4 regions of the Citricoccus sp. K5 genome follow, and region 4 is predicted to be linked to each of the others. Evidence: predicted binding sites of a transcription regulator. Region 4 holds the regulator's gene; each other region holds the start of a gene.
What was found. The regulator LexA, encoded in region 4, represses DNA repair genes until DNA is damaged. The targets are predictions, from matches to a motif close to TCGAACANNTGTTCGA.

Region 1: BOSE125_RS05685 (DUF6504 family protein) is a predicted target of LexA. The motif match lies at 3,081-3,096, and genes of this name have one in related genera.
Region 2: BOSE125_RS15980 (LexA family transcriptional regulator) is a predicted target of LexA. The motif match lies at 1,877-1,892, and genes of this name have one in related genera.
Region 3: BOSE125_RS17975 (DUF222 domain-containing protein) is a predicted target of LexA. The motif match lies at 2,711-2,726, and genes of this name have one in related genera.

What each region holds. Positions count from the first base shown of each region.
Region 1 covers NZ_LR732817.1:1,267,231-1,272,066, forward strand. Annotated here, with positions in the region: gene BOSE125_RS05670 (PKD domain-containing protein) at 26-730, shown strand; gene BOSE125_RS05675 (SOS response-associated peptidase) at 792-1,580, shown strand; gene BOSE125_RS05680 (metallophosphoesterase family protein) at 1,753-3,021, shown strand; gene BOSE125_RS05685 (DUF6504 family protein) at 3,311-3,640, shown strand; gene BOSE125_RS05690 (DNA polymerase III subunit alpha) at 3,640-4,836, shown strand, end outside.
Region 2 covers NZ_LR732817.1:3,551,391-3,556,226, forward strand. Annotated here, with positions in the region: gene BOSE125_RS15965 (DUF4307 domain-containing protein) at 122-598, opposite strand; gene BOSE125_RS15970 (hypothetical protein) at 697-1,158, shown strand; gene BOSE125_RS15975 (ribbon-helix-helix protein, CopG family) at 1,193-1,531, opposite strand; gene BOSE125_RS15980 (LexA family transcriptional regulator) at 1,959-2,354, shown strand; gene BOSE125_RS15985 (Y-family DNA polymerase) at 2,335-3,633, shown strand; gene BOSE125_RS15990 (SOS response-associated peptidase) at 3,907-4,677, shown strand; gene BOSE125_RS18280 (ribbon-helix-helix protein, CopG family) at 4,790-4,836, opposite strand, start outside.
Region 3 covers NZ_LR732817.1:2,385,763-2,390,598, reverse strand. Annotated here, with positions in the region: gene BOSE125_RS10675 (folate-binding protein YgfZ) at 1-529, shown strand, start outside; gene BOSE125_RS17975 (DUF222 domain-containing protein) at 667-2,460, opposite strand; gene BOSE125_RS10665 (VOC family protein) at 2,845-3,243, opposite strand; gene BOSE125_RS10660 (GNAT family N-acetyltransferase) at 3,311-4,090, opposite strand; gene BOSE125_RS10655 (6-phosphofructokinase) at 4,159-4,836, opposite strand, start outside.
Region 4 covers NZ_LR732817.1:784,033-788,868, reverse strand. Annotated here, with positions in the region: gene BOSE125_RS03420 (Ig-like domain-containing protein) at 1-1,003, opposite strand, end outside; gene BOSE125_RS03415 (LysM peptidoglycan-binding domain-containing protein) at 1,135-1,494, opposite strand; gene lexA (transcriptional repressor LexA) at 1,706-2,449, shown strand; gene BOSE125_RS03405 (hypothetical protein) at 2,455-3,351, shown strand; gene BOSE125_RS03400 (ATP-dependent DNA helicase) at 3,348-4,836, opposite strand, start outside.

The DNA.
Region 1 (4,836 bases), 480 kb from region 4:
CATTACGATCACTCGAGGCTATTGCATGGATATCGCTGGCGTTTCTCAGATGGACTGCCTCGAAGCCGAGCAGTCGGCCTGTAGAGAGCCCGGCAGCCAATGGCTGATTAGAGTTCAGTATCCTGCCAATGATCCTGGGGCCTTAGAAACCATCGGGCGTCAATTCTGTTCAGGCCCTGATGTCGAAGTCGTGGTGGATCCGGCGGCGGAGGCCCCTGATGCTCCGCCGATGCCGGTGGTGACGTTGGCTGATTTCCGTGCCTTGGATATTGCCCCCTCGGAGATCGAGTCTGACTCCGGTGGCTTTGGTTTGATTCGCGGGAATACGAATTTCTTCGCGACCGAGGAGGACCAGACGTTGAACACCACGATGCTGGGTCAGCAGGTGGCGATTCAGGCGGTGCCGGTGCAGTGGACCTGGGACTACGGGGACGGCTCGGAGCAGTTGTCGAATCCGTACCCGGGTGGGCCGCAGGTGGAGTTCAACCAGGAGACCACCACCAGCCATGTCTACGAGGACACCGGCCAATACGCAGTGGGGCTGACCACGTCCTACCGGGGGCAGTTCTCCGTCAATGATGGGCCGTGGATCGCGATCCCGGGCACTGCCGAGGTCCCGAGTGAACCGGTTACCGCGGACATCTGGCGGTCCCAGTCCAAGAACGTCGCCGAGGACTGCCACGAAAACCCCGAAGGTTGGGCCTGCGGCACCCCCCTCGTCGAAGACTGACGGTCGAAGACTGATCCCGGGCGGTTGACCATCAGACGAAAGGCTGCGGCAGACTGAAGCCATGTGCGGACGGTATGTGATGGCCAGGGCCATCGGTGACCTGGTGGCGGACTCGGGTGCGGACCTCAACGAGGAACTGGTGCTGCCGCCGAACTGGAATGTGGCGCCCACCGATGATGTCGCCGTGGTGCTGGAACGTGCCGTGCCGACGTCGGGCTCCGAGGCCGGAACGCGCCGGGAGATCCACGTGGCCCGGTGGGGCCTGGTCCCGCCGTGGGCCAAGGACCTGTCCGTCGGTTCGAGGGCGTTCAACGCGCGGTCTGAAACCGTCACGGAGAAGCCCACGTTCCGCTCCGCGGTGAAGGCCCGCCGCTGTGCCGTCCCCGTGGACGGCTACTACGAATGGCTCAAACCGGACACGGGCGCGCCTAAGTCGGCGAAGAAGCGTCCCTTCTACATCCACCCGGAGGACGGCTCCCCGATCTACTTCGCGGGACTCTACGAATGGTGGAAGGACGAGGCCGTGCCGGACGGCGACCCGGCCCGCTGGCTGCTGAGCTGCACCATCCTCACCGGCCCCTCTCCGGAGGCGGACGATGCCGACCCGACCCTGGCGCAGCTCGGTGGTCTGCACGACCGGCTCCCGCTGCCGATGGACCGGGACACCCTGGACGCGTGGCTGGAGCCGGAGAGACTGTCCTCGGCGGCTGCCGGCGCCCTGGTGGACCGCGTCCGGGAGCGGGCCTTCGGGACAGCCTCGGGATGGTCGCTGGATGAGGTGGGTGCCGCCGTCGGCAACGTCCGCAACAACGGCCCCGAACTGATGGAACCCCTGGACACGCTGATCTGACGGCTTCCGGCGCCCCTCGCTCTCCCAGCTGTGAATCCGCTGACAATGCGGTGAAGTTCTACCCACAGGTAGTGGTTCCACGCTTCGGCTCTGCGCCATGTGGAGTTCAGGAGGGCTCTCTAGTTTGTGGAGCGCCGCAGTCCGCGGCGTCGCCTTGTCCCGAGGGGGAACCATGACCGAGCAGAATCCGTCCGACCCGTCCATCGCGCAGCCGTCCCCGGAGCCCCCTGGAGTCGGCCGTCGCCGTATGCTGGCCGGCGGTGGGGCGCTGGCCGCCGCCGGGGTCCTCGGCTCCCTGCCGGCGGCGGCCCATGCCGCCGGAGTGCAGCCCGCGGCCGGCAGGGGCAAGGAGAGGCGCAGCCGTCGGATGCCGCTGTCCTTCAACCGCAACGGCCGGTTCAAGATCATCCAGTTCAACGACACCCAGGACGACCACCTGACGGACCGCCGCACCCTGGACTTCATGGGGAAGGTGCTGGACCAGGAGGAGCCGGATTTCGCCCTCATCAACGGCGACGTGATCACCGGAGGCCCCACCACCAACCGCGAGGTCTACCAGGCCATCAACAATGTGGTGATGCCCATGGAGTCCCGGGGCGTCCAGTGGGCACTGACCTTCGGGAACCATGACGAGGACTCCACCGAGCAGGCCGGCACCACGGTGTTCGAGCCGCAGATGGTGGAGTTCATCCGCCAGTACAAGCACAACCTGAACCCCACCGACGAGGACGGGCTGTTCGGTTCCTCCAACGGCCAGCTCCTGGTCCGCGGCTCCCGCGGTCGCAATCCAAGGTTCGGCATCTGGCTGCTCGACTCAGGCCGCTACGCCGAGGAGAACCCCGCCGGCCAGTCGCGTGAGGGGCTCATGGGGTACGACTGGATCCGCCCCGAGCAGATCCGCTGGTACAACGAGCTCTCGAAGGAGACGGAGGAGCGCTACGGCCAGAAGGTGCCGAGCCTGATGTACTTCCACATCCCGACCTATGAGCACCACCACATGTGGTTCGGCCAGCAGTTCACCTCGGACGACTCCGGCCACGCGGCGGCCGCGGAGCGCCACGGCATCGTGGGGGTCAAGAACGAGGGCGTGTACACCGGGCTGTTCAACTCCGGCATCTACGCGGCCGCCTTCGAGCGCGGCGACGTCCTCGGCATGTACAGCGGCCATGACCACATCAACACCTACATGGGCAACTACTACGGCATCGAGCTGGGCTACGGTCCGGGCACCGGCTTCGGCCCCTACGGCCTGAACGACGGTACTTGGGACCAGCACACCCTGCGCGGTGCCCGGGTCTTCGAGCTCAACGAGAACTCGAAGCGGGTGTACGACGGCACCCGCCTGGTCTTCGCCAAGGATCTGGGTCTGGACATGAACCCGGAGCCCCAGAAACTCGACGAGCCGCTGGCCTTCCCGAAGTATGTGAAGCCCATCAACTGACGGGTTTCTGACCGGACGCTTATCGCGTCCGACCTTCCTCGTAGCCTCATTCTTGGTGTTAGAACACATGTACTAATACCATGGTGGGGTGCGGCCGGTCCTTCCCGTCGGCCGTTTCACTTCCCACCGCCCCACCGGACAGCCCCGGCTTCGGGCCCGCCGTTCCTTCCCAGACGGCAGGGCACGACGCCGGCCCGGGCTGCCCCCGGACGAACCCGCCGGCCACGTGCCGGAGGGCGGAAAAACGGCATGAGAAGTCACGACAAGAACAGGGCAGGAATCACGTCCCATGGGAATCTTCACTCAATCGGTCGCCGTTGGATGCACCACGGCAGGGGCCCCGGAGCGCCTGGAGTGGAACGGCCGGATCTACGTACTGGCGGCCCAGCCGGTGCGCTGGTACGAGCGGCGCAAGTGGTGGACCGAGGAGCGCCGGGCCGAGCGAGGCCGCGGCGCCGGTCTGGTGGACCACGAGGTCTGGCGGGTCCAGGTGCGCCTGGAGAAGGCACGCAACGCACCATTGCTGACCTTGGACCTCTCCCACCATGTCGACTCCGGCCGCTGGCGGCTGGTCCGCATCCATGATGGCGCCGCCGTGCGCCTCAGGGAGAGCGCTTGATGGGTGCCGCCCCGGGCTTTCCGCATCTGCACGTGGCCAGTGCCTTCAGCTCCCATTACGGGGTGTCCTGGCCCGCTGAGCTGGCCGCAGCCGCCGCCGCGGACGGTGCGGAGGTACTGGCCTGCACTGACCGGGACGGGCTCTACGGCACGGCCAAGCATGTCAGCGCCTGCCTGGAGCAGGGGCTGGACCCGGTGATCGGGGTGGACCTCGCGGTGGCCTGGGGCGAACAGCGGTCGAATCCCGCCGGTCGGGTGGTCGTGCTGGCCCGAGGCGGCACGCAGGGCACGGGATACCGAGCCCTGGTCCGGCTCATCTCGGCAGCGCATGCCCACACCACGGGTGGCTCTGCCGGGGGAACCCCGTACGTCACGATGGCCGAACTGGCCGAGTGGTCCGCCGGCAGGCACCACGGTGCCCCGCCGGAACTGTTCGTTCTGCTGGGGCCGGGATCCGACGTCGGGAGGCTGATGGCCGCGCGCAAGTACACGGCCGGCCGGGCGCTGCTGCGCCAGTGGAAGGCCGCGCTGCCCGCCGGATCCCTGCGGGTGGAGGTAGTCTGCCATCTCTCTGCGCCAGGGGAGAAGCTGTCAGCCGCCCACGCCGTGAAGATGCTGCGCGCCGCCCGGGAGACCAGGGTGCCGGCGGTGCTGACCAACGCGGTGCGCTATGCGACGCCGGACGGGGCCGCCACCGCGGACGTCCTCGACGCCGCCCGGGCCCTGAGCTCCCTCGAGGCCCTCACCGACCTGCAGCCCAACGGGCAGGGCTGGCTGAAGCCCGCGGGGCCCATGCGTCAGATCGCCCTGGAGATCTGCGAGGCGGCGGGGTCCGGGACGGAGGGGCGGGCCGGCGGCAGTGCCGAGGGGGTCACGGCCCTGCTGGATGACACCCATGCCCTCGCTGATGCCTGCCGCATGGACCCCGGCCCGGACCTGGGCTGGAGGCGGCCCACCGTGCCGGAGGCCTCGGTCATCGGGATCACCGGGGACCCGGTCAGAGCGCTGCGGGACCGTACTCTGGCCAGGGTTACCGACCGCTTCCCGGGCCTCTATACCGGGACCCGCTTTGCGTCGTCGACCGCCGGCCAGGACCTGGAGAAGCGGTTGGAGCAGGAGCTGGGCATCATCAACCGGCTCGGCTTCGCCAGCTACTTCCTGACCGTGGCCGAGGTGGTGGCGATGATCGAGAAGATG
Region 2 (4,836 bases), 2.8 Mb from region 4:
ATCGCGGCCGCCTTCTCGAGGGGGTCCTTCGAGAGGCGGGCGAACCCTTTTCATCAGGCGACCAGTACTCAGGGGGCGCGATGGAGGTGCGGTGAATGAGGTGCAGGCAGGAGATCCAGGCTCAGACGTCCTGCTCGATCCAGCAGGAGTTGACGCCGCCGTTCACCCCGAGAGAATCGGTGCGCAGGTTGACGTCGTAGTACTGAGACTTGTCCGAGGGAAGGGAACCGCCTGTGGCATCCTCGACCTTCGCCGGACCGATGGTGACGGTCCGCCAGCCCACGATGGCATAGTTTTCGGAAAGCACTTGAATGGCGCAGGCCACGGTGTCTTCGAAATCTTTGGTGACTTCGAACGTCACCGAGGCCCGGGTCGGGGAGTCAATGGCGTAGCCGACGTCTTTCCAGGACAGAGAGTCCTGCGAGGTCGGGAATGCCAACCAGGCAGTAGCGGCCACGGCGAGCACTAGGGCGGTGACGGCAATCCATTTGCCCCAGCGGGACCCGAATGACGGCCGAGCACGCTGGGTCCGCCCATATCGGTTCGCAAAGCTATCAACCGGCACATGATCCGCCGGCTTCTGGGGTGCTGGATCCATAGTGGCCCATGATAGGCCCGGCCTCCCGGCCGCCTTGTCCCGCGACTGGTACACGACCAGAAGACTCCCGGCTGGGGCATCCGGGAGACAATAAAGTCATGTACGCCCCGATCGACCTCCAGACCCCACTCGTCACCCAATGGATCGGCACACTCGTGACGATCGCGGGGCTGGCGGTCCTCGCCCACGGGCTGTGGCGCCGCAAACGCTACCAAGCCCACTTGGATGACGAGGACGCCCGCTACGCCGGGCCGGACCGGATCAAAGACGCCGTCCGCGAGGTGTTCGCGGGTGCAGGCATTCTCGTGCTCGGTCTGGCGACTCTCGCCTATTCGATCTACGGACACTTCGCCTCGCAGTCCAACATCCAGGAAAATGTCGCCAACAAGTACGGGGTCGAATCAGTCGAAGATAAGGGCTGGCGCGGCAATGCACTCCGCGCCGACATCACCATGCCGGACGGCACCGTCCATCAGGATGTCCTCATCATCTTCGAGGACTCCGGCGAACCGCAGATCAATCGCGACCTGAGCGGCGCGGCCACCGACAGCACCGGGTAACGCTCCGTCGCCCAGGGACGATTACCACCCAGGGTCAGGAAACATGTCGCAGCTCGAGGTACGCAGCGACGGCCTCACGCACGATGTCGGACTCGTCGCGCTGCTCGCGCTCCGCAAGAGCATGCACGCGATCCTTCAGGGCCTGCGGCACGCGGGCCCGAACGACAGGTGAGGGCCCTCGTTTCGTCCCGGCCGGCGGCCGCCCCACGGCCAGCCGCACGGCCTCCTGTGGGCTTGCCGCTCCAGTTGCTTCCACGAGAGCGTGGCGCGCATCGGGGCGGGCATCCTCGCCGCGCCGAATGGTGCCCGGCTTCACGGTCAGGTCTCCACGCGCAGCCCGGCCGGCCAGCTCTTCGTACGTATCGGCGGTCATGGCGCTTCTCCTTCATGCAATAGGTATCGGAACTGATCGGTGAGGTCCACGACGTGGAAGACGACGACGGTGCGGGGTGGTTAGTGGGCCGCGATCACTTCGAGGTAGCGCTCAGTCCGCCCATGCGAGTGGCCGATATACACGATGGTCTGATCCCCTGGCTCGCCCTCGATTTCTGCTGTCACCTCGGCATGCATCATGGCGCAGAGCGCACCCTCTCGGGTTATCCCGTGCTTGTCAGCGCTACGCGTCCGCTCCACCCCCATTCCTAAACTGTAGCACAAAATGCGGCTACATAGCCCTCGGGTGGAATTGCCGCCTGCTTACCACATGCACGATTGGCAATCGAACATACTTTCGATTCGCGTGAGGTGAGGGCTTGCTGGCAACCGAGGTCCGGGCTCTCGCCGAAGGGCTCGGGGAGCAGCTGCGAACGCGCGTCAATGACGGCGTGGTGGAGGCCGGCTTCCCCTCGCCGTCCCAGGACTACACCACCGCCGAGATTGATCTGACGGATCACCTGATGCCCAACCGGGCCTCGACGTACCTAGTGCGGGCGCGAGGGCACTCCATGACCGGTGCCGGGATCTGGGACGGCGACGAACTGGTGGTGGACCGCTCGATCCGCCCCCAGCACGGCCACGTGGTGATCGCCGTGCTTGATGGCGAACTGACCGTGAAACGGCTCAGAATCGAAGCGGACCGGGTGGTGCTCTCCTCGGAGAACCCGGCGTATCCCGACATTGCCGTTCCCTCGCTCTCGGATCTGCGGGTCTGGGGTGTGGTCACGGTGGCACTGCATCATGTCTCCCGCACCTCGTGAGGCCGTGATCGCTCTGGTGGACTGCGCCAGCTTCTATGCCTCGTGTGAGCGGGTCTTCGACCCGCGCCTGGAGGACCGCCCGGTGGTGGTGTTGTCCAACAACGACGGCTGCGTGGTGGCCATGTCCCAGGAGGCCAAGGTACTGGGGGTCCCGATGGGGATCCCGTGGTTCAAGCTCGAGCCCGTCGCCGCCACCCAGGGGATCGTGGCACGGTCCTCCAACTACGAGCTCTACGGCAGCCTCTCGGCGAGGGTCATGGAGGTCATCGGCCGGCACGCCGCCTGGCAGGAGGTCTACAGCATCGACGAGTCCTTCATCAGCCTGCGCGGCACCGTCGAAGAGGTGATCCAGGCCGGCCGGCGTATCCGCGAGGACGTGGCCCGCTGCACCGGGATTCCGGTGCGCGTGGGCATCGCCCCCACCAAGACGTTGGCGAAGGTTGCCCTCCTCGGGGTGAAGCGTTCCGCCCCGCTGTCCCGGGTCGGAGTGTGTCACTTCGGGGCCTACTCCCCCACCCAACGAGACACCATTCTGGCCAGCATCCCCGTCACTGATCTCTGGGGCGTGGCCGGCCGGCTGGGCCGCCGCCTAGCGAATCTGAATATCCATACCGCCGCAGACCTCGCCGCCCAAGACCCCGGGCAGATGCGCCGGCGGTTCTCGGTGGTCCTGGAGCGCACCGTGCGCGAACTGCGCGGCACCCCGTGCATCCCCCTCGAGGAAGAACCTCGCCAGTACAAAGACCAGCTCATCTACTCCCGATCCTTCTCGGAACCGGTCACCACCACCCCGGCCATGCGCCAAGTCCTCTCCATCTACGCCCAGCAACTCGCCTCCCGGCTACGCAATGCCGGACAAGAAGCCCGGGTCCTTACCGCTTGGGCGTCGACCTCGCCGTTCGCCACGGACCAGGAACCCCACTCGCCCCAGATCAGCGCCGTCCTACCCGTGCCCACGGCAGAGCCAGTGACGATCGCTCGTGGATCCCTGGGCTTGGCCGAGCTGATCCGCCCGGGCACCCGGTACGTGCGGGCTGGCGTCGTGCTCACCGATCTGCGCCCCGCAGGCCAGGCCGAGACCCTGCCCGGCCTCGGCCCACCCGGGGAGGGCCGCAATCTCGGCCCCACCCTGGACGCCGTGGTGGCCCGCTTCGGGGTCGGGAGCGTCGGCCTGGGATACGGCGGCCTCGGAACACCGCCGTCGTGGCAGATGCGCCGGGCCATGCTCTCCCCCAGGGCCACCACCCATTGGGACGAGCTCGTCACTGTCCGCCTGTGAAGGACTCCCGCAGACCCCGGGACCAGTGGTGAGGGGTCTTCGGCTTTGTACTCGGTGCGCCGCAGATTCATGATCCACCAGCCCTCAGGCACCCGGGCACGCAGCGCGGCAACCCCCGCCTCATAGGACTCGGCCTCAACCGGCAGCTCATCGGCCTGCCGATCTCCACGACCCGTGTCATCGTCGGGGATAGTCTCGATGGAGGCAGTGATGTTCATCCGTTCGGCCTTTGTGCCCTCGGCCCGCAGGAGCGCGTGCGGCAGACTGGGCCTCATGTGTGGACGGTATGTGATGGCCCGAGCCATCGGCGACCTGGTGGCAGATGCCGGTGCGGTCGAGCCCGAGGAAGAGCTGGTGCTTCGACCGAACTGGAACGTCGCACCGACCAGCGAGGTTCCCATCATCCTAGAACGAGCGATCGAGGACGAGACCCGCCGGGAAATCCACGTGGCCCGATGGGGCCTGGTCCCGCCATGGGCCAAGGACGTATCCGTCGGCTCGCGGGCCTTCAACGCCCGCTCGGAAACCGTCTCCACGAAACCAACCTTTCGCGCTGCCGTGAAAGCCAAACGGTGCGCGGTCCCGGTCGACGGGTACTACGAATGGCTCAAACCCCCCGCAGATGCACCCAAGGGCACACCGAAGCGGCCCTTCTTCGTTCACCCCGCAGACGGCTCCCTGATTTACTTCGCCGGGCTCTACGAGTGGTGGAAAGACCCGGCTGATGCGGAGGGCGATGAGGGCAGGTGGCTTCTGAGCTGCACCATCCTGACCGGCCCCTCCCCCAAGACCGGCACCGGCGAGGCCACCTTGGAACAACTGGCCGGCCTGCACGACCGCCTACCCCTGCCCATGGACCGCGACACCATGCACACCTGGCTGAACCCCGAGAAGCTAGCCTCCGCAGGCGAAGCCGAAGCACTGGTCGAGCACGTGCGGAACCAGGCCTACCAGACCGCCTCAGCATGGACCCTGACCGAAGTCGGGACCGCCATAGGCAACGTGCGCAACAACGGACCTGAGCTGATTCAGGGTCTGGGTTAGCTCGCGTCGGTGATCGCCCGGGCTTCGTCCTCAGCGGCCCCAGGTAGTTCCCAACTGATGCCGTTGGCGGTGTGGGCGGACTGACGCATCGCGGAAGTCAGCCGTCACAGGATCAGCCGCCGAGGTGGGCGCGGAGCGCTTCTTCGACGACGGCGCGTT
Region 3 (4,836 bases), 1.6 Mb from region 4:
GGGGTGGACCCTCGCCGGGACGATGGCCTCCGAGGCATTGCGCATCGCCGCCCTGCGGCCGCGGCACGGAATGGACACCGATGAGCGCACGATCCCGCACGAGATCGATCTGGTCCGCACCGCCGTGCACCTCGAGAAGGGGTGCTACAAGGGCCAGGAGACGATTGCCCGCGTCCACAACCTGGGTCGTCCTCCCCGTCGGCTGACGTTCCTGCAACTCGACGGCTCCGGCCACACCTTGCCCGTTCCTGGTTCTGACGTCATCGTGCGTCCCGAATCCGAGGCGGAGGGCGCCACCGCTCGATCGGTCGGCACCGTCACCTCGGTGGCCCAGCACCATGAGATGGGCCCGATTGCCCTGGCCATCCTCAAGCGCAACACCGACCCCACGGCCGAGCTCCTGCTCCGCGACGGCAATGCCGAGGACGGCTGGTCTTTCACCGCGGCCACCCAGGAGACCGTGGTCTCTCCTCAGGCCGGCCAGGTCGTCGGACGCCAGTCCGGGTTCATCCGCAAGGGTGCTCGCTGAGCCGGCCCTACCCCAGTTGGTCCAGCCGGCCCTACCTCGGTTGGTCCAGCTCCAGCGGGCCTCCGCCTAGTCGGTCCTGCCTCTGGTGGTCCAGCTCCAGCAGGCCTCGGCCTAGTCGATCCGGCTAGTCGGTCCGCCTAGGCAGCCCTCGCGTACTCCACCCGTGTTCCGGGCCGGATCCGCGGCCACATATGGTCAACGGTTCTGATGTGCTCTTTGGTACTGGGACAGTCACCGGTTCTCAGGTCTTCGAGATCCCCGTGCCAGCCTGCTGCGAGGAGCGGCGTGGATGCCGGCAGTCTCACCGTTACGGGGGAATCTGTGGCACAGGCCGGATCCCTTGTTTCGCGCCGACGTTCGACAATGCCAGCCTCATCGCGAACGCCAATGCCAACGCCAGCGTCTTCGCAAACGCCAATGTCATCGACGTCAATGACGGCGTGAGGTGCCGGGGCGGGGCTCGCGGGGATGGCAGGTGCGGATGCGTTGGACGGTGTGGACGAACCAGGTGCGAACTCGATGGGTGGTGCGAACGAACCAGGTGCGGCCGCGTTGGGCGGCGCGGAGAGCGGACGGGACCGACTGGAATAGCGGTGTCCCGTTGGAGTCGTGATCTCGAGATTGTCCGGGGACGCACGATGAGACCATCCAGGGTGTTCCTTGGTGTAATTGCAGCGAGCGCAGAGGCCAGAGCCATTGCCGTAACTGGTGGGGCCGCCCTGGCGATGAGGCGTGGCATGGTCGATGTGGCGGATAGGTGCCCCGCAGTACGGCGTGCGGCAGATATTGTCACGCAGAACGATCATGCGGCGTAGCTTTCCGGAGAACTCACGGCGTTGCGAGTCCATTGCCACCAGCTGCCCCGTCTCGGGTGACGTGTAGAGCCGGCGCAGGAATACCCGGGCCTCAGCGATCTCATCGGTCTCGGGAATCTCAACGGTCTCAACGGCCTTGGCTGCCTCGGGGCGTGCGGGTGGTCCGGCGGCGGATGGTCGAGCCGCGAGATCAATGTCGCGGGTGCCACGGATCGACCCGTCTGCAGTTCCATGTGAAGTCTCGCCTGAAGTCCCCTCCGAAGTCCCGCGTGATGCACTGTCTGCAGGCCCGCCCTGGGTGGCGCTGCCGGCGAGTAGTTTCCGGGCGACGGCGGCCGGCAGGGGCCCGTGGCCGGGGATCCACGCAGGTTCGTTGTCACCGGCGAACAGGGCGGCGTCCGTCATGATGAGCTGGACTTCCACCGGTGAGGCCTCGTCCGTGCTGCGGCCGGTGAGACGTTCGACCATGACGTCAGTGAGGACCTGCTGGGGGCTGCGCCCCTCGGCTTCTCCGAAGGCGACCGCCGACCCTGCCTGGTCGGTCAGGGCCCGATAGCAGGCAGCGGCTTCCAATGCGGGCAGGAGGGCCGTCAGGTAGGCCATACCGTTTTCAGCGGGCTTGAGGTTCACATGCCGGGTGGCCACGGCTTGGTCGTATTGCTCCGCCGCCGCCTCGGGATCTGCGCGATGTGCCACCGCTTGGGTCTCCAGCTTGAGATCGTGGAGTCCCAGCACGGGGAGTCGGTCTGCCAGCGACGAGTCGACGCTCCTGCGAGCCTGCTCGGGAAGCCAATGGGTGTGCCGTTCCACCGTAGCGGCATGTTCCTCGCTGATCTGGCCGCATTGCAAGGCGGAGAGGGTGTTCGTCAGATCCCCGGTGAAGTGGAGGGCCTGGCGCAGCTGGATGCTGCCGCGCTGTTGGCTCACGCGGCGGGCCAGCGCGATCTCAGCACCCAGTCCGCGCCCGCGCTGGGACGCCGGGATACCTCGCGCCGCTTCCTCTCGGTGTCGGTGCTGGTGGAGGGCCGCCGTCTCGCGGGCCTGGGCTGCAGCACAGGCGGCCTTGAGGTCCTCCAACGCGCGGATCCGGGTGATGGCCTCGGCCTCGCGTGCCACGGCAGCCAGATCCTCCTCGCTCGGACCGAAGCGTGGCCTGGGTGTGCGTGCGGCAGCAGGGCCAGCAGGGTTGCTGGGGATTGCAGGGGTAACCGGGGTGGTGGCGGCGGGAATCATGCCAGCGAGGGACGCACGTAGGGCGATGAGCGACCGGGCGCCCTCCAATGTGGGAACCGTCGGCAGCTCGACTGTCTGGCTGGCATCAGCGCGCCCGGAGGTGTCTCCTGGGATTGATGCGCGCCCTGCCGATTCGAACATGTGTACTACTCTACGTGTGATGGCGGACATGGTAAAGAGAGTCGTCCATGCTGGGGATAAGTTGCTTCCCGGCTTCCCGGCTTCCCTGCTTCCAGTCGCTGTGGAGGACCTGGCCTCGCCGGTCGGTTACTCGTCCCGGGCGGACAGCACGCAGAATTCATTGCCGTCCGGATCGGCGAGGACGGTCCAGGTGGCGTCCTCCGGTTCGCCGACGTCGATGAGGGTGGCCCCCAGCGTCACCAGGCGGTGGATCTCCGCGTCCCGGTCGTCCGAGGTATGGGGCGCGAAATCCCAGTGCAGGCGGTTCTTGCCGGACTTCTGGTGCTCCACCGGGACGAAGACCATGCCGGGCGGAACGCGATGGAACGGCAACGAGCCCGAGAGTTCGGCCGACCAGCGGGGGATCACCACGGACTCGAGATCGGATTCATAGGCGATCTCCCAGTCGAGCGCGGTCGCCCACCAGCGCGCCAGGGCCCGGTGATCGGTGGATTCCACCACTGTCGAATACCATCTCAGTGACATGCCAACAGGGTAGGGCGGACGTCGACCCGCTGAACAGCACCGGCCCGCTGGACGGGCGGGCCAGCCCCTACTGGTTGAACAGCACCGTCGTCTGTGAGCCGGCGAGTTCGAATCCCAGCGACGCCGCCACCCGCTGCGCGCCGGTGTTGCCCAGGGCGGCCCGCCACTGGGGGATGAGCCCCTCGGTGAAGGCCTCCTCCATGGCGATCGCCCCAGCGTAGGCGCCGAGGCCCTTGAGGCGGAGGTCGGGCCGGACCAACACGCCCAGGTGGCCGATGAGGCCCTGCCATTCCTCGTACCCCGCGCCCGCGACCGGCTGGCCGGTCGGGGTGCCCGTGCCGTCGTCGGGAATGAGGGTGAAGGTGGAGTCCAGGGCGGACAGGCCCACCTCGGTGACGTCGTCCGCGGGGCACTGGGTCTCGAGTTCACGGGCGTCGGAGGCCTCGTAGGACACCGAGACGGAGGAGGAGCGGGCGATGTCCGGGATGTCCTCGGCGTAGTAGAGCACCCACTCGCCGAGGGAGCGGGCGGCGTGACCGGCACCCAGCCGGATCATGGTGGACTCCAGGGCGAGCTCCTCGTCGTGCAGACCGCGGGCGGCCTCCAACAGCCAGGCCGGCCCGTACAGCACGGAGGACCCATACAGCCGGACGAACGTGGCGATCTGGTCGTCCTCGCCCTGCTGCGAGTCGGCATCGGTCGGCACCTCGATCCGGCGGCCGCCAGAGGAAGAAGCCGGAGAGGAAGAAGTAGAGGAAGAAGCAGCGGCGAAGGCGCCGTCGTCCAGCCCCAGAATCCGGGACCAGGCCAACTCGATGATCTGGCGGGTGTGGGCGTCGACTGGCATGCCCTCCACGCTACCCTTCCGCACTACCCCTCCACGCTGCCCCGCCGGGCCCGACGCCGGCCCGTCGGCTACCTGCCGAAGAGTACCTTGGCCTCGTCGTAGCGGTGCTGGGGGACCTCTTTGAGGCCGTCCAGGGCGGCGCCCAGGGACACCTGGACGATCTCGGTGCCATTGAGGGCGACCATCTGGCCGAACCGGCCCTGGGCCACCAGGTCGATGGCGCCCATCCCGAAGCGGGTGGCCAGGACGCGGTCGAATCCGGTGGGCGCCCCGCCGCGCTGGATGTGGCCGAGGACGGTGCTGCGGGTCTCGATGCCGGACATCTCCTCGATCTGCTGCGTGACCCACTCACCGATCCCGCCCAGCCGCGCGCGCCCCGAGGCGTCCGCGCCGGCCTCGGAGAGGGGATCGTCGTGGCCATCGGGGATGAAGCCCTCGGCCACCACCACGAGCGGAGAGCGACCGCGGTCGTGCACCTGCTTCACCCATTCGCACACCTGCTCCATGGAGGTGCGCTGTTCCGGGATGAGGATCGCGTGCGCACCGGCGGACATGCCCGAGTGCAGGGCGATCCAGCCGACATGGCGGCCCATGACCTCGGCGACCATGCAGCGGTGGTGGGACTCGCCCGTGGTGCGCAACCGGTCCATGGCATCGGTGGCGATGGAGACGGCGGTGTCGAAACCGAAGGTGTAGTCCGTGGCCTTGAGGTCGTTGTCGATGGTCTTCGGCACGCCGACCAGGGG
Region 4 (4,836 bases):
CGCCGGCCGTCAGCTCGGGGATGGGGACGATCTGATCCTGTTCTTCACCGTCACAGTCCTGCAGGTAGTGCCCGGTGACAGCCGAGGCGGCATGAAGGCAACCGGCTACCCGTACGGGGGCCGTTGCCGCCACACTGCCGTCAGTACCGGCGGGCGTGGTCGATCCGGCGGAGGCGTCCGTGGGCGGCACGATGCTCATGGCCTGAATGTCCCCGTTGGACAGCGCCACGGTGAGCAGGTCCCGCTCAGTGGACAATGCCAACTGCTCCGCCTCGGGACCGGACGGCTGTGGCACCGCGCCCACCAGCCGCTCATCCTGCATGGAGTGGCCTGGCCAGGACAGGATGCCGGACTCAGGGTCCACCACCACCGGAACGTCGCCCACGGCCACCAGCTGAGGGTCCTGCATTCCGGACAGCCCTTCGAGGCCGTCCTGGCGGGTTTCCACCGGGGCACCAGGCTGCTCACCCTCGGCCGCGAAGCGAATCACGGTGTCCCGGCCGAGGTCCGCCACGAACACCTCGCCACCCACCGTGGTCGTCGACGTCACGGCTCCCTCGGCCTCGTAGAGCGGTTCGTCCGTCGAGACCTGGGGCGTCGGGTCCACCGTCCCGGCGTAGACGGCCCCCTCTGCGGGGTTGCTGGCCGAGATGACGCCAGCGCCCAGCGCGAAATCCTGGGTTGCAGGCAGCATGATCTGATCGCCGGCGACCATGGCGGTGGTGTCAATGGCGGTCAGGGCGCCGGACGCCGGGTCCAGCATGAGGGCGGTGGCGTCCTCCTGGTGAAGTTCGAAGTCCTCCACCGGGGGCCGGAAACCACCGTCCAGGATGGTGGACTCGTGGTTCAGGTGGCCGACGTATCCCCCACTGTTGTGGGTGACCCAGATGCCGGCGTCATGCAGTTCGAGGTCAGCGGTGTCGAAGCCGGGATAGAGGAACGCGCCGGTGGCCACGAGGGCACCGACGGCGGAGAAGGCCACCGGGGTCGCCACAGACTTCATCTGCCTGCGCTTGTTCCCCATGAGTGCCCCGTCATCAGCAAGGGATCCGCCCCACTACGGACCCAGGCCATCCTATCGCCCGGCTGAAGGGAGACGAATCCCGCGGCAGTCTCTGCGGGGCCAGCGGAGGTTCAGGCGCCAGCGGGGACGAACAACACCTGACCGGGCTGCAGATCGCCGCTGTCGAGATCATTCAGTTGGCCGATGCGCAGGATGGCCTCGTTGCGGGGGGACTCGGGGGCGGTGCGCCCGGCGATGGCCCACAGGGTGTCGCCATAGTTCACCGTGACCGTCTCCACGTCCGCAACAGGCTGGTCATCGGAGGCCGCCGCGGGCGCCATCCCGTGGGCGCCGAAGAAGACGGCGGCCACTGCGGCCAGGGCCGCCAGGACGATGACGGGGAATCCCACGAAGAGGAAACGACCACGGCGGTTCAGGTGGAATCCGGCGGAGCCGGACGTGCGGGTCTGGACCGATGCTGCAGTGCTCATGCTCTTCTGCCTCTCCTCCCGGAACCCCGGGCCGTATAGAACGTGTGTTCGACTGCTTCGATGTCATGTCTAGCACGCCTGTTCGAGACATGCCAAGAAAAATTCGAACATATCTTTGAATCGAGGGTGTGACTCCGGTACCGTCAGACCCAGCGACCCAGCACGAGACACTTCACCAAGACCGACGGACACGATAAGAACGGATGGTCGAATGGCCCCCCGGATTCCCTCTCCCGCCCCGGACCCGCATCACGATCACGGCGTCCGGCCCCTCACCGACCGTCAGCGGATCATCCTCGGATCCATCCGCTCTGCGATCGCCGCACACGGGTATCCGCCGTCCATGCGGGAGATCGGGGATGCGGCAGGCCTGGCCTCACTGTCATCGGTCACCCATCAACTGGGTCAGCTGGAGAAGCTCGGCTACATCCGCAAGGATCCGGGCCGTCCGCGGGCCATGGAGGTCCTGCTGGACGAGAACGGCCTGGCCCTCGTGGTCGAGTCCGCCGTCATGCCCCCCGAATCGGCGGCCACGCCGGGCGGGACGGTGCGGACCCTGCACACCGGGGCCGCCGACGGTGATGCTGTCCCGGTCCCCCTGGTCGGCCGGATTGCCGCCGGTGGGCCGATCCTCGCCGACCAGCAGGTCGAGGACGTCATGAACCTGCCGCGTCAGCTGACCGGCGAGGGGGAACTGTTCATGCTGAAGGTCTCCGGCGATTCCATGGTCGATGCGGCGATCTGCGACGGCGACTGGGTGGTGGTGCGTCAGCAGAACAACGCTCAGAACGGGGACATCGTCGCCGCGTTGCTGGACGACGAGGCCACCGTGAAGACCTTCCGGCAGCGGGACGGCCACACGTGGCTGCTGCCGCAGAACTCTGCGTATGAGCCCATCCTCGGAGACGAGGCGACGGTCATGGGCAAGGTCGTCACGGTACTTCGGGCGCTCTGAGCCCCATGAACCATCGGCCTCTGCCGCCGGGCGTCCGCGTGGCGGATGCCGAGGAGTTCGTCTACACCCACGGGCGGCTGCTCGAACGCCGCCGGGTGGACCTGCTGCTCCACGGCGGCGGCACCGAGGGTGTCCTGGCCGCCCTGGGGGCGTACCGCAATCCAGACGGCGGATTCGGTCACGGCCTCGAACCCGATGTGCGGTCACCGAAGAGTGAGGCGCTCTCCACGCTGACGGCCCTGGACCTCTTGGCCGGATGGGATCTGGCCGAGCACCCCTGGGTGCGCTGTGGACTGGAATGGGTGGCCTCGACCTCCGGACTGGACGGTTCCGTGCCCTTCGTCACCGAGGCCTCCCTCGAATGGCCCCATGCGCCGTGGGTCCAACCGGTTCCCGGCGGTTCGCACCTCACATATGGCTTCGCCGCCGCGGCCCTGCTGACGGGGTTCTCGGGCGGGTGGGCTGAGGCCGCCTCGGACTGGTGCCGCCTCCGATTGTCCCGGGCTGCGACTGCCGGCGACCTGCCAGCCTATGAGGTCAAGTACGCCCTGAGGTTCCTCGCAGCGGACGGCCTTCCCACGGGCTCGGCCGACAGCCCATTTCTGGCCACCCTTCGTGAGCGGTTGTCCGCCAACGGCTCCCTCCCCGTGGAGGGTGGCGCCGAGGACGAGAGCATCCATGCGGTCGACCTGGTCCACCATCCCTGGACGGTCCCCTTCCCCACGGACCTCTACGGCAGCCTGGTCCCCGCGGCCGTGATGTCCCGGGACCGCCGGTGGCTCGCATCCGCCCAGGAGCCCGATGGCGGATGGTCCGTGGACTGGCCGGCCTGGAGCACGGCTCCTGGCATCGAATGGCGGGCCATTCGCACGGTCGGCGCCCTCGAGATGCTGATCCGCTAGTCAGCGGGGCGCAGCCGCTCCAGCACGCCGCGGACCACGGACGGATCGGCCGTCGGCCAGAAGTCCGGCAGGGTCGAACGCAGGAACGAACCGTACCGTTCCGTCGCCAGCCTGGAGTCGAGGACAGCCACCACTCCGCGGTCCGTTGCGGTCCTGATGAGCCGGCCGGCGCCCTGCGCCAGACGGACCGCCGCATGGGAGGCGGAGACCGCCATGAACCCGTTGCCGCCATGCCGGCTGATGTCTCTGGACCGCGCCGTGGACAGGGGATCATCGGGTCGCGGGAACGGGATCCGATCGATGACCACCAGGCGGCAGGACTCGCCGGGCACGTCCACGCCCTGCCACAGGCTCATGGTCCCGAACAGGCAGGTGTCCGCCTCCGTGGCGAACTGCCGCACCAGGGCGGTCAGCGTGGTGTCGCCCTGGCACAGGATCGTGGGATTCGGACCGAGCCGGGTGCGCATCTCGGCGGCAGCGTCCTCGGCGGCCCGTTTGGAGGAGAACAGGCACAGGGCCCCTCCGCCGGACGCCCTGAGCAGTGCCTCGAGTTCGTCATAGGTCTCGGGGGCGGCGAACCGACCCGGCTTCGGCAGATGCCGTGCCACGTAGAGCACGCCCTGCCTCGGGTAGTCGAAGGGGCTGCCCACGTCCAGACCGGTCCAGGCCGGTGCCCCCTCGCCCATCAGACCGAGGGATCCCGCCACCGGGTTGAACGACTCACCGATGGCCAGCGTGGCCGAGGTCAGCACGGTCGTGGCCTGGCCGAAGAGTCCCTCGCGGAGTTTGCCGGCCACGGACAGCGGGGCCACGTAGAGCATCGGAGCCGCAGACTCGTCCCCGGGGATCCACCCGGTGCCGGGCTCGAAGTGGCCCGGACGGGACGCCCAGAGCACTTCGGGGTGACTGGTGTCCGGAGTGGTCTCCAGCATCCGCTCGGCCACGTCCAGGACGTCCTGCATCCGGGATCGGGCCATCTGACGCCCGCCGTCGGCCGCGGAGTCGGCACCTCCCCCGCTCGGCTTGGAATCACTCAGCCCCTGGCGGGCCGCATCGCGGACCGCCTTCAGGGCGTTCTGCTGGACCTCGTCCGGTCCACGCGGTATCAGGCCCGTGGGGGTGGCGGTAAAGGCGGCGTCGAGGCCGGCGCCGGCCTGAACCAGGTCCTCCACGGCGATGGCCGTGTGCTTGCGGGCCGAGGAGGCCGCGGCCTGCACGATGGCCCCGGAGAGCTGGCCGGTCACCGCCCCGGTCACGCGGTCCTGGAGTTCGTGGGCCTCGTCCACCACCACGGCCTCGAACTCGGGCAGCACCGCAAGTCCCTCGAAGGCGGCGATCGCGAGCATGGCGTGGTTGGTGACCACCACGTCTGCGTCCCCGGCGTCCGCGCGCGCCCGCTCGGAGAAGCACTCGGCCGCCATCGGGCACTTCTGGGCGCCCAGGCAGTCCACCGCGGACACCGAGACCTGGCGCCACGCGCGGTCG